Regions from separate parts of the Planococcus sp. YIM B11945 genome, predicted to be linked through region 1. Evidence: riboswitches for the same ligand, from Rfam matches in the RefSeq annotation. Region 1 holds a riboswitch; each other region holds the start of a gene.
The links. A riboswitch is a leader RNA that binds a small molecule or an ion and turns the genes downstream of it on or off. The one in region 1 is predicted to bind S-adenosylmethionine.

Region 1 (3,278 bases):
CTGGGTTCAGTCTCTCCAGCGGAATTTATTCCCATCGCCGAAGAAACAGGGCAAATCGTTCCCATCGGGTCTTGGGTATTAAGAACAGCGTGTCTGCAAAATAAAACATGGCAAGACAAAGGCTTAGCGCCATTATGTGTTTCCGTAAACGTCTCTGCTCTTCAATTTCAGCAAGAAGATTTTCTAAAAACGGTAAGCCTTGCTTTAGAAGAATCGCAGCTCGATGCGAGTTTTCTCGAGTTGGAAATTACCGAAAGCATCATGAAAAATATTAAAGAAAGCATTGAAATCACGGAATGCTTGCGGGCAATGCGGGTGAAGATTTCCATTGATGATTTCGGAACGGGCTATTCTTCTTTGCATATCCTTCCCAAATTGCCGATCCATACGATCAAAATCGATAAGTCGTTTATTGATGACATCGAACAAAAAGATCATCAATTGATGATGAAAGCCATCATCGACCTCGGCTTGACCTTGAAATTAAACGTCATCGCCGAAGGGATTGAAAATGAAGGGCAAATGAACATTCTGCTGGAAAATAAATGCCGCTTCGGGCAAGGCTATTTGTTCTCAAAACCCGTGCCGGCAGAAGCATTCGAATACCTTCTTCCGCTGAAAAAAGCGCCCATTTCCAATTAATCAAAAGAGCTGTTCCAAAGTCAGAATATCCGGCTTTGGGCAGCTCTTTTTTCACTAAACCAATTGCCCTTCCGCTTGCCGGACTTTTTGCAGCGCTTGTTTGATATCTTCCAGTAAATCATCTGAATGCTCCAAGCCGACCGACAATCTCAACAAGCCGTCTGTTATGCCCCGCTTCTCACGCTCATCTTTCGGCATTGCAGCGTGGGACATGGTCGCAGGATATGACAAAATCGATTCGACCGCGCCTAAGCTCACTGCAAAAATGGGAATACGCAAATTGTCTTTGAAGATTCGCGCCGCTTCTTTTGATGGCAGCCGGAAGGATAAAACCGCGCCAAATCCTTTTGCCTGACGAATGTGAATGGGATGTCCCGGATGAAACGTAAATCCCGGGTAGTACACTTCTTCAATCACTGGCTGCTGATGCAAAAATTCCGCTATTGCTTGTGCCGATTCGGATGATTGCTTTAAACGTGTTCCCAAGGTCTTTATACCTTGAATCAATGTATAACAATCTTGTGCTCCTAACACAGCACCGAACGAGTTCTGGATAAACGCCAGCCGCTTGCCCAGTTCTTCGTCTTTGGTGACGGCGAGCCCCGCGGTAATGTCGCTATGGCCGGACAAGAATTTCGTGGCACTGTGAAGCACAAGATCTGCGCCAAGCGCCAGCGGGTTTTGATAAAGCGGCGTCATGAAGGTATTGTCGACAAACGTCAAGCAATCGTTCGCTTTTGCCAGTTTCGCTGCAATTTCAATATCGGTGATGTTCATCGTCGGATTGGACGGAGTTTCAATGTACACCACTTTTGTGTTCGGCTGGATTGCTTCGGCCATTTCGCCGAGATCGGTCATGTTGACAAACGTGTATGCGATGCCGAATTTATTCAAAACTTCCGTGACAAAGCGGTACGTCCCGCCGTAAACATCTTCTGAAATGAGCACGTGATCGCCTTTTGACAGCAGCATGAAAGCGGAAGAAATCGCCGCCATGCCGGAAGCGAATGCAAAACCGCGCGTGCCCCCTTCAAGTTTCGCTATGGTTTCTTCCAGCGCCAGCCGCGTCGGGTTGCCCGAACGGCTGTAGTCGAACGGGCCGAATTCGTCAAAACTTTCCTGATGGAACGTGGATGATAAGTAAATCGGAACGTTCACCGCCCCAGTTTGTTTGTCCACTCCAGCTGCATGGATAAATGCCGTCTCCAAATGATCTCCCATATTAAAAACCTCCTTCAAAATAAAAACAGGGCTTTTCTCCAAAAAAGAAGAAAGGCCCTGTTTAAGAAACACCATCTTCTCATCTTTTAGGCAATTGCCTATTGGAATTAGCACCGTGCCCAAAGGCTGGTTGCTGAGACTTCACAGGGCCAAATCCCTCCGTCTCTCTTGATAAGAAATAATTGTATGAAGTTGATATTGCTGAATGTTTTATATACTAACGCATTTTTCTGAAAATGGCAAGGTGCATTTTTTACGTTCCGCAATATGTTCGGTAAGGGCCGTCTGGTGAATCCGGAAGATCGGCGTATTCTTCTTGCTCAATTGAATGGGCATAAGGATCCTTTAACACGGCCAACAGGTTTTCCATCACGCTGTAATCATTCTGGAATTCCGCAGCAGCAAGAGCTGCTTCGACCCGGTGGTTGCGCGGAATGACGGCCGGGTTGCTGGCCCGCATTAATTGCATAGATGCCTCGCTCGATTCCGTTTGTCTTTCGCGCCGCGTCTCCCAAATTCCCCGCCATTCAATGAATTCGGCCGCTTCGAATAGTTTGGCATCCCGCACGCGCCCGGTCGTCAACGCAAGGAACGTGTTCGTATAATCCGCTTTGTGCTGTTCCATTAAAATCAACAGTTTGTCGATCAATGTTTCGTCTTCTTGTTCTTCATTGAACAAACCGAGCTTTTTCCGCATCCCGGACAGCCAAAGCGACTGCTGCAGCTCAATGTATGCAGACAGTTCTTGCTGGGCCATTTCAATCGCCTCTTCTTGCTGGTTGTGAAGAAGCGGCAGCAAGGATTCGGCGAAGCGCGCCAAATTCCAGCCTGCAATCATCGGCTGGTTGCCATAGGCATAGCGTCCGCCGTGGTCAATCGAACTGAATACCGCTTTCGGGCTGTAAACGTCCATAAACGCACACGGGCCGTAATCGATCGTCTCTCCGCTGATCGCCATGTTGTCAGTATTCATCACACCGTGGATAAAGCCTGCTAACTGCCATTTAGCAATCAAAGAGGCTTGGCGTTTGGCGACTTCTTGGAATAAAGCAAGGTAACGGTTGTCAGCTTCTTTCGCTTCAGGAAAATAGCGTTCTATCGCATAATCAGCCAACGCTTTGAGTTCTTCTACTGTGCCGAAATTCCGAATGTATTGAAACGTGCCAACGCGCAGGTGGCTTGCAGCGATACGCGTCATGACAGCACCCGGCAGGCGGGTTTCACGTAGTATGGCTTCGCCTGTTTCAATGACGGCCAAACTGCGGGTCGTTGGAATGCCAAGGCCGTGCATCGCTTCACTGATGATATATTCGCGCAGCATTGGCCGAAGCGCAGCACGGCCGTCTCCTCCGCGTGAATACGGCGTCCGTCCCGACCCTTTCAGCTGGATGTCGAAACGTTCGCCGCTTGGCGTG
Region 2 (3,278 bases), on a different contig from region 1:
ACCCAAAAGATGTTGACTCAGCAATTGCGGGAACTAGAAGATGACAGCGTGATTAATCGCATCGTCTACAGCCAAGTGCCACCGAAAGTGGAGTATGAGCTAAGCGAGTACGGCGTGAGTTTGGAAAGTATTTTAAACGCCCTTTGCACATGGGGCGATGGCCATATTACCAAAGTTTATGGCGACAAGTTTTCTGTGTTGGAAGAAAGCATTTTAAACGATAATGTTAAATGGAAAGTGGAAAACTCTCCTGTAAGGGGAGTTTTTTTGTGCGGAAAATTGGAGGAAGTTCATCGCTTTTTATCAAGTAGTCCGCAGATTTAGAAAAAGCTTCCATTTCCTGCTAGCGGCAACTATAATTTTTAAAAAGCTCTTAAGGGAGAAGATCCGAAATGGGAAAAAACGAAAAAGCATTCAGTTGGGTGGGAAGCCAAGAGCTTTTTGTGGATCAGGCTGATATTCAACAAATCCATAACATTGTTATAGGACGTTTCGGTGGCAATTCGTCGGCAGGGCAATCCAAAAACGAAGACGGCTGCCTCATTTGGCTGGATGAAGAAAATGACTGGGAATTCGCCATGGTGCTGGACGCCCACAATACAGCTGAAAGCGCTGAGAAAGTAGTGGGCCAGTTTGAACAATATGGAGCGGAAGTGAAAAATCTGTTGAATGAACCGCTTCATTCAGCCTTTTTTCGCAAGTTGGAAGAGCAGGTGCTTGCCATTTTTCAAAGCGAGGAATTCCTGCAAGTTTGCCGGCAGACCCAAGGTGAAACGGCATGCATGATTGTGGTGCGAAAAGGCAAATATGTCTGGTGGTTATCGGTTGGGGATTGCCTGCTGTATTTATTTCATAAAGAACTGGCAGAAATGGGTCAATATGAGTTGAACCAGCGCCATTTTTACGAATGGGTCGGTCAAGTGAACACTTTCGACCAACTAGTTCCTTGTTTTAGCACCGGCACGGCGGAATTGAGAACCGGCAAAAATCAATTGTTTGTGACAACGGATGGCTTAATCGAATGCCCGGGAGAACCGTTTACGGATCCGGAGCAATTAGCCGGAGCATTTGATAGAGCTCCCCATGCGGCAGCTGTGGAGTCGCTGCTGGAAACCATTCAAAAATACAACGTACGGGATAGTACGACGATTGTTTCGTGGCAAGTTGTGGTTAAAGAAAAAGCGACAAGGCCGAGCAATGGATAAAATTATCTTTTGAAAAAAATTAAAAAATTTCATTGACAAATTTTAGTTATAGCAATATAGTTGTCTTTAGCAGAAATTAACTCAATAGTATTTCTTATCCAGAGAGGTGGAGGGACATGGCCCTTTGATACCTCGGCAGCAGATTCTTTAGCAGAACACTGTGCCAATTCCATCAAGCAATTGCTTGAGAGATAAGAAGAGCTGGTCGGTATCGACAGATAATGCCTCTTCTTGTGCTCAAGAAGAGGTTTTTTTATTTTTTCATAAAAAATTTAATACACATCTTATCCAGAGAGGTGGAGGGACATGGCCCTTTGATACCTCGGCAGCGGGTTCTCTAGTAGAATACTGTGCCAATTCCAGCAGAAATCTCTGCGCAGATAAGATAAGTTAACGGTTAAATATGCCTCTCAACTTATCTTAGTTGAGGGGTTTTGTTATGGCAAAAAAATTTATATGGATAACCTACTATTTCTGTTTGGTTAATGGAGTATCTGCTGAAAATGTTGAATGGAGGCTTGTAAGTGTATATCATCAAACGTTTGTTGACCATGGTCGTTACTTTATGGATTATCGCCACTTTGACTTTTGTCATGATGCATTTTATCCCTGGCGATCCTTTTGCCAGCGATGCAAAAATGCTGCCCGAAGAAGTGTTAGAGAATATGCGGGCTAAATACAATTTGGATAAACCGTTAGCGGAACAATATTTATTGTATTTAAAAGACCTTGCGCAATTCGATTTAGGCCCGTCTATCCAATCGAAAACAAGAGATGTAAATACGCTGATTGCAGAAGGCTTTGGACCATCCGCGTTGCTGGGCATTCAATCGCTGGCAATGGCGCTTGTATTAGGAATTGGGTTAGGGGTCATCGCTGCTTTGAACCACAACCGCTTGCTTGATTATTTGTCGATGTTTATCGCGATTGTCGGCATTTCCGTGCCAAGCTTTATTTTAGCACCGTTGTTGATCAAATATTTTGGCGTTGAATGGGGGCTGCTTCCGGTGGCTTCATGGGGAACGTGGCAACACACCATTTTGCCTTCGTTCGCTTTAGCGCTTGGACCATTAGCAATCATTGCGAGGTTTGTCCGAACCAGCATGCTCGAAGTATACAATCAGAATTACATCAAAACCGCTGAAGCTAAAGGGTTGTCCACTTTGTCCATTATCGTCAATCATGGAATTCGAAATGCGATCCTTCCCGTTATTTCTTTTATCGGCCCTTTGTTTGCAGCCATCATTACGGGAACTTTTGTCATCGAAAAAATATTTGCCATCCCCGGTATTGGAAAATACTTTGTAGACAGCATTTTTAATCGGGATTATCCGGTGATTTTGGGCACTACTATTTTTTATAGCGCAATTTTGATTTTTACATTGTTTATCATCGATCTAGCTTATCGATTCGTCGATCCTAGAATCAAACTTACAAGCAGAGGTGAATAAAATGGCAAATGCTTTACCGGAAATAGATGCGTTGTTTCGGCCGGCAGATCCCGCGCAGTTCGACAATAACGCGATTTCACGGCCGGCGTTAAGTTTTTGGAAAGACGCCGTCTTGAAAATACTGAAAAACAAAATGGCGGTGGTCGGCTTTGTTTTACTGGCGGCGATCGGTCTGCTGTCTGTGATCGGTCCTTATCTTGTGCCGTATAGCGCAAGCGAACAGTCATTGACCGAAGGAAATCTTCCGTTGTCCAGTGAACATTGGTTCGGCACCGACGATCTTGGCCGGGATATGTGGGCCAGAATATGGGCAGGAGCCAGAATTTCGCTTGTGATCGGGATTGCAGCGGCACTGATCGACCTGGTGATCGGGATAGCCGTTGGAGGGGTTTCTGGATATATGGCCGGAAGAGGCAAACTTGGGGACCGAATTGACAGCATTTTAATGCGAATCGTTGAGGTTTTGTACGGCATTCCTTATCTGTTGGTGGTCATTTTGCTCATGGTCGTCATGGAGCCCGGATTGGTTACGATGATTATTGCGTTGTCCATCACCGGCTGGGTCGGGATGGCAAGAATTGTGCGAGGCCAGATCCTCCAACTAAAACAGCAGGAATATGTG
Region 3 (3,278 bases), on a different contig from region 1:
GAAATAGAGAATATGTCAAGCGAGTTTTTGAAAAAGTTTTTTATTTAGGGAAATTGATGCCCAAAAAGAAGTGTTTGATACAGAAAACCGGCAGTGCTCAACTCGAGCCTGCCGGTTTTTTCTTGAAGACGGAAGAGACTTTTGTTTCAGTGCCGTTTTTGATCCGAATAATGTTTTCAATGTGTTTCCAGACGGCCATAGCAAACAAGGCAAAAGACGTCAGTATTGGCCAAATGCTTTCAGCGGGCCAAAAGGCGATGACCATAAAGACGCTGTAAAGAAGCAGGACGCCGACGACCAAATAGCCGGTCGACAAAGCGGCTGCCACCAACAGCAACCCGCCGGCAAGGCCCAATTTCCAGTCCAGGGCCAACATCACGCCGATGACGGCCGCCGTTCCTTTTCCGCCATCAAAGTTCATGTAGAACGGGAAGTTATGGCCAAAGACCACGCCAGCGCCGACAATGAACAATAACGTCCAAAGTGTTTCATCCGGCATGGCGGTGCTGCCGAGGATGAGACGCAATCCTGCTACAGCGGCAAAGCCCTTGAGGATATCGATGAACGCGACAAGCGCGCCGTATTTCCATCCGAGAACGATCGCCGCATTGGAGGCGCCGGAATTTTTGACGCCTTCTTTTTTGATGTTGATGCCGGAGAAAAGCTGAGCAGCCAATGAGCCATGAAAACAACCAATAAAATAACCTGCTATAAGTGCAATTGCAATCCATAAAACCACGCTTCATCCCCCTTTTCTCTCTACATAAGTATAAACGTTCCACAATAAAGAAAGTTTCGGAATTTTTAATTATTTAACTTGACATTTTAAAAAATAGTTTTTATACTTCTTCACATGATGGAAAACTAAATCTGAATACTCTTATCAAGAGCGGCGGAGGGAATAGGCCCTGCGATGCCCGGCAACCGGCAAGCGATCAGCTTGAGAAGGTGCTAAATCCTACAGATCCCAAAAGGTCTGGCAGATAAGAGGAGGCAAATCCGTATATAACGGCCCTCTTCTTTGCGAAGAGGGCTTTTTTTGTTCCTCCTCGCCATTATCATCCATCAAACAAACTTTAGGAGGAATTGCCAATGACGAATTTCCAGCCAGAAACGCTTTTATTGCATGGGGGACAGCAGCCGGATCCGGTAACAGGAGCAAGGGGTGTGCCGATTCACAAAACGACTTCTTATGTCTTCAAAAACACGGAGCACGCACAAAACCTGTTTGGCTTGAAAGAAACGGGAAATATCTACTCGCGCATCATGAACCCGACGGTAGATGTGTTTGAACAGCGGGTGGCGCTTTTAGAAGGCGGAACGGCTGCAGTTGCACTGGCTTCAGGGATGGCGGCGATCGCGTTTTCGATTTTGAATATTGCCGAAGCGGGTGACGAAGTAGTCGCGGACAGCAATTTATACGGCGGAACGTATAATTTATTCGCTAATACATTGCCGCGCTACGGCATTACCGTGAAGTTTGTGGATGCGACGGACCCGGAGAACTTCCGGGCGGCAATCACCGATAAAACAAAAGCGGTCTTTGGAGAAATCATCGGCAACCCGAGCTTGAATGTGTTTGATGTGGAAAAAGTGGCGGTGATTGCCCATGAAAATGGCATTCCATTATTGATCGACAATACGTTTGCCTCGCCATTCGGCAGCAATCCGATTGAGTTTGGAGCAGACGTGATCATTCATTCGGCGACAAAATGGATCGGGGGGCATGGCACAACAATCGGTGGAATTGCGGTAGACGCAGGCAAATTTGATTGGAATAGTTCGCGTTTCCCGAACTACACAGAGCCCGACGAAAGCTACCACGGCATCCGGTATGGAATTGATGTGCCAGAAGCAGCGTTCGCTACCAAACTGCGCGTCCAATTGCTTCGGGATTTTGGACCGTCGTTAAGCCCGGAAAGCGCCCATGCATTTTTGCAGGGACTTGAAACACTGCACCTCCGCTTGCCGAAGCACAGCAGCAACGCCCTAAAAGTAGCCGGATTTTTAAAAGAACATCCGCAAGTGGAATGGGTCAACTACATCGGCTTTGAAGACCATCCGTCTCACGGGTTGGCACAAAAGTACTTGAAAGATACCTTCGGTTCAATCGTCAATTTCGGCGTGAAAGGCGGACGGGAAGCAGGGCGGAAAGTTATTGACAGCGTTGCGCTATGGTCGCATGTTGCAAATGTCGGCGACGCCAAATCGTTAATTATCCATCCGGCCTCCACGACGCACCAGCAATTGCAAAAAGAAGAATTGGAGTTGTCCGGCGTGACAGAAGAATTGATCCGTTTATCGGTCGGCTTGGAAAATCCGGATGATTTGATTGCGGACCTTGAGCAGGCGATCAAAGCAGCTGTATTGGAAAACGCATAGGAGGGATTGGAATGGCCGAAGTATCGATCGGATCACTGATTCTCGATTCGAATAAAACCTTGCACGACGTCACGCTCGCTTATGAACGAGTCGGCAAAAAGGATGCGCCGGCCATTCTCGTTTGCCATGCGTTGACTGGAGATCAATATGCAGTGGGGACTATAGAAAATCCGGGATGGTGGAGCGGATTGATCGGTCCCGGGAAAGCAATAGATACGGACATTTTTCAGGTAATCACGTTTAATATTCTGGGAGGATGCAACGGCTCGACCGGCCCGATATCTGTGAATCCGGAAACGGGAACGCCTTACCGGGCGGCTTTTCCCGATTTGACGATCCGCGATATGGTGAGGGCGGAATTTAAAGCTCTTCAAAAGTTAGGCATTCCTCATTTGACAGCGGTGCTTGGCGGTTCGCTCGGCGGCATGAAAACCTTGGAATGGGGCCATTTGTATCCGGACTTCGTTGATGGGATATTTCCGCTGGCAGTGACGCCGGCCTATAGCGATTTCGGCATCGCATTCAACCATATCGGCATCAAAGCGATTGAGTATGACGATGGGTTTAACGAAGGGAACTATGCCGAATCGGCAGAGTTGAAGGGATTGCAGCTTGCACGAATGACCGGGATGGTCACTTATCGAAGCGGCGGCATGTTCAACGGGCGGTTTAAGCGAAGAAGAGATTCGACGCAGTTTGATGTCGAATCGTATTTGACTTATCAAGGGGAAAAGTTGGCTAAACGCTTTGATGCAAACAGTTACGTCACTTTGCTGAAAGCGATGAATACGCACGATGTCAGAAGCGAAAAAATAAAAGTTCCCATCTATTCGTTATCATTTACGCACGATCTGCTTTACCCAAGCGAAGGGATGATTCCTTGGCTGCAGCAGCAG

Region 2: linked by a shared signal. The riboswitch ahead of ACRRQV_RS10545 (ABC transporter permease) and the one ahead of metC (cystathionine beta-lyase) in region 1 are both predicted to bind S-adenosylmethionine.
Region 3: linked by a shared signal. The riboswitch ahead of ACRRQV_RS08225 (O-acetylhomoserine aminocarboxypropyltransferase/cysteine synthase family protein) and the one ahead of metC (cystathionine beta-lyase) in region 1 are both predicted to bind S-adenosylmethionine.

The regions. Positions count from the first base shown of each region.
Region 1 covers NZ_JBOZWR010000007.1:101,890-105,167, forward strand. Annotated here, with positions in the region: gene ACRRQV_RS14000 (putative bifunctional diguanylate cyclase/phosphodiesterase) at 1-642, shown strand, start outside; gene metC (cystathionine beta-lyase) at 697-1,863, opposite strand; SAM riboswitch class I at 1,940-2,041, opposite strand; gene ACRRQV_RS14010 (protein adenylyltransferase SelO) at 2,117-3,278, opposite strand, start outside.
Region 2 covers NZ_JBOZWR010000004.1:524,177-527,454, reverse strand. Annotated here, with positions in the region: partial or broken gene ACRRQV_RS10555 (winged helix-turn-helix transcriptional regulator) at 1-231, shown strand, start outside; gene ACRRQV_RS10550 (protein phosphatase 2C domain-containing protein) at 393-1,205, shown strand; SAM riboswitch class I at 1,297-1,403, shown strand; SAM riboswitch class I at 1,487-1,592, shown strand; gene ACRRQV_RS10545 (ABC transporter permease) at 1,730-2,656, shown strand; gene ACRRQV_RS10540 (ABC transporter permease) at 2,658-3,278, shown strand, end outside.
Region 3 covers NZ_JBOZWR010000004.1:50,138-53,415, reverse strand. Annotated here, with positions in the region: gene ACRRQV_RS08230 (glycerol-3-phosphate acyltransferase) at 98-739, opposite strand; SAM riboswitch class I at 878-990, shown strand; gene ACRRQV_RS08225 (O-acetylhomoserine aminocarboxypropyltransferase/cysteine synthase family protein) at 1,093-2,382, shown strand; gene metX (homoserine O-acetyltransferase MetX) at 2,394-3,278, shown strand, end outside.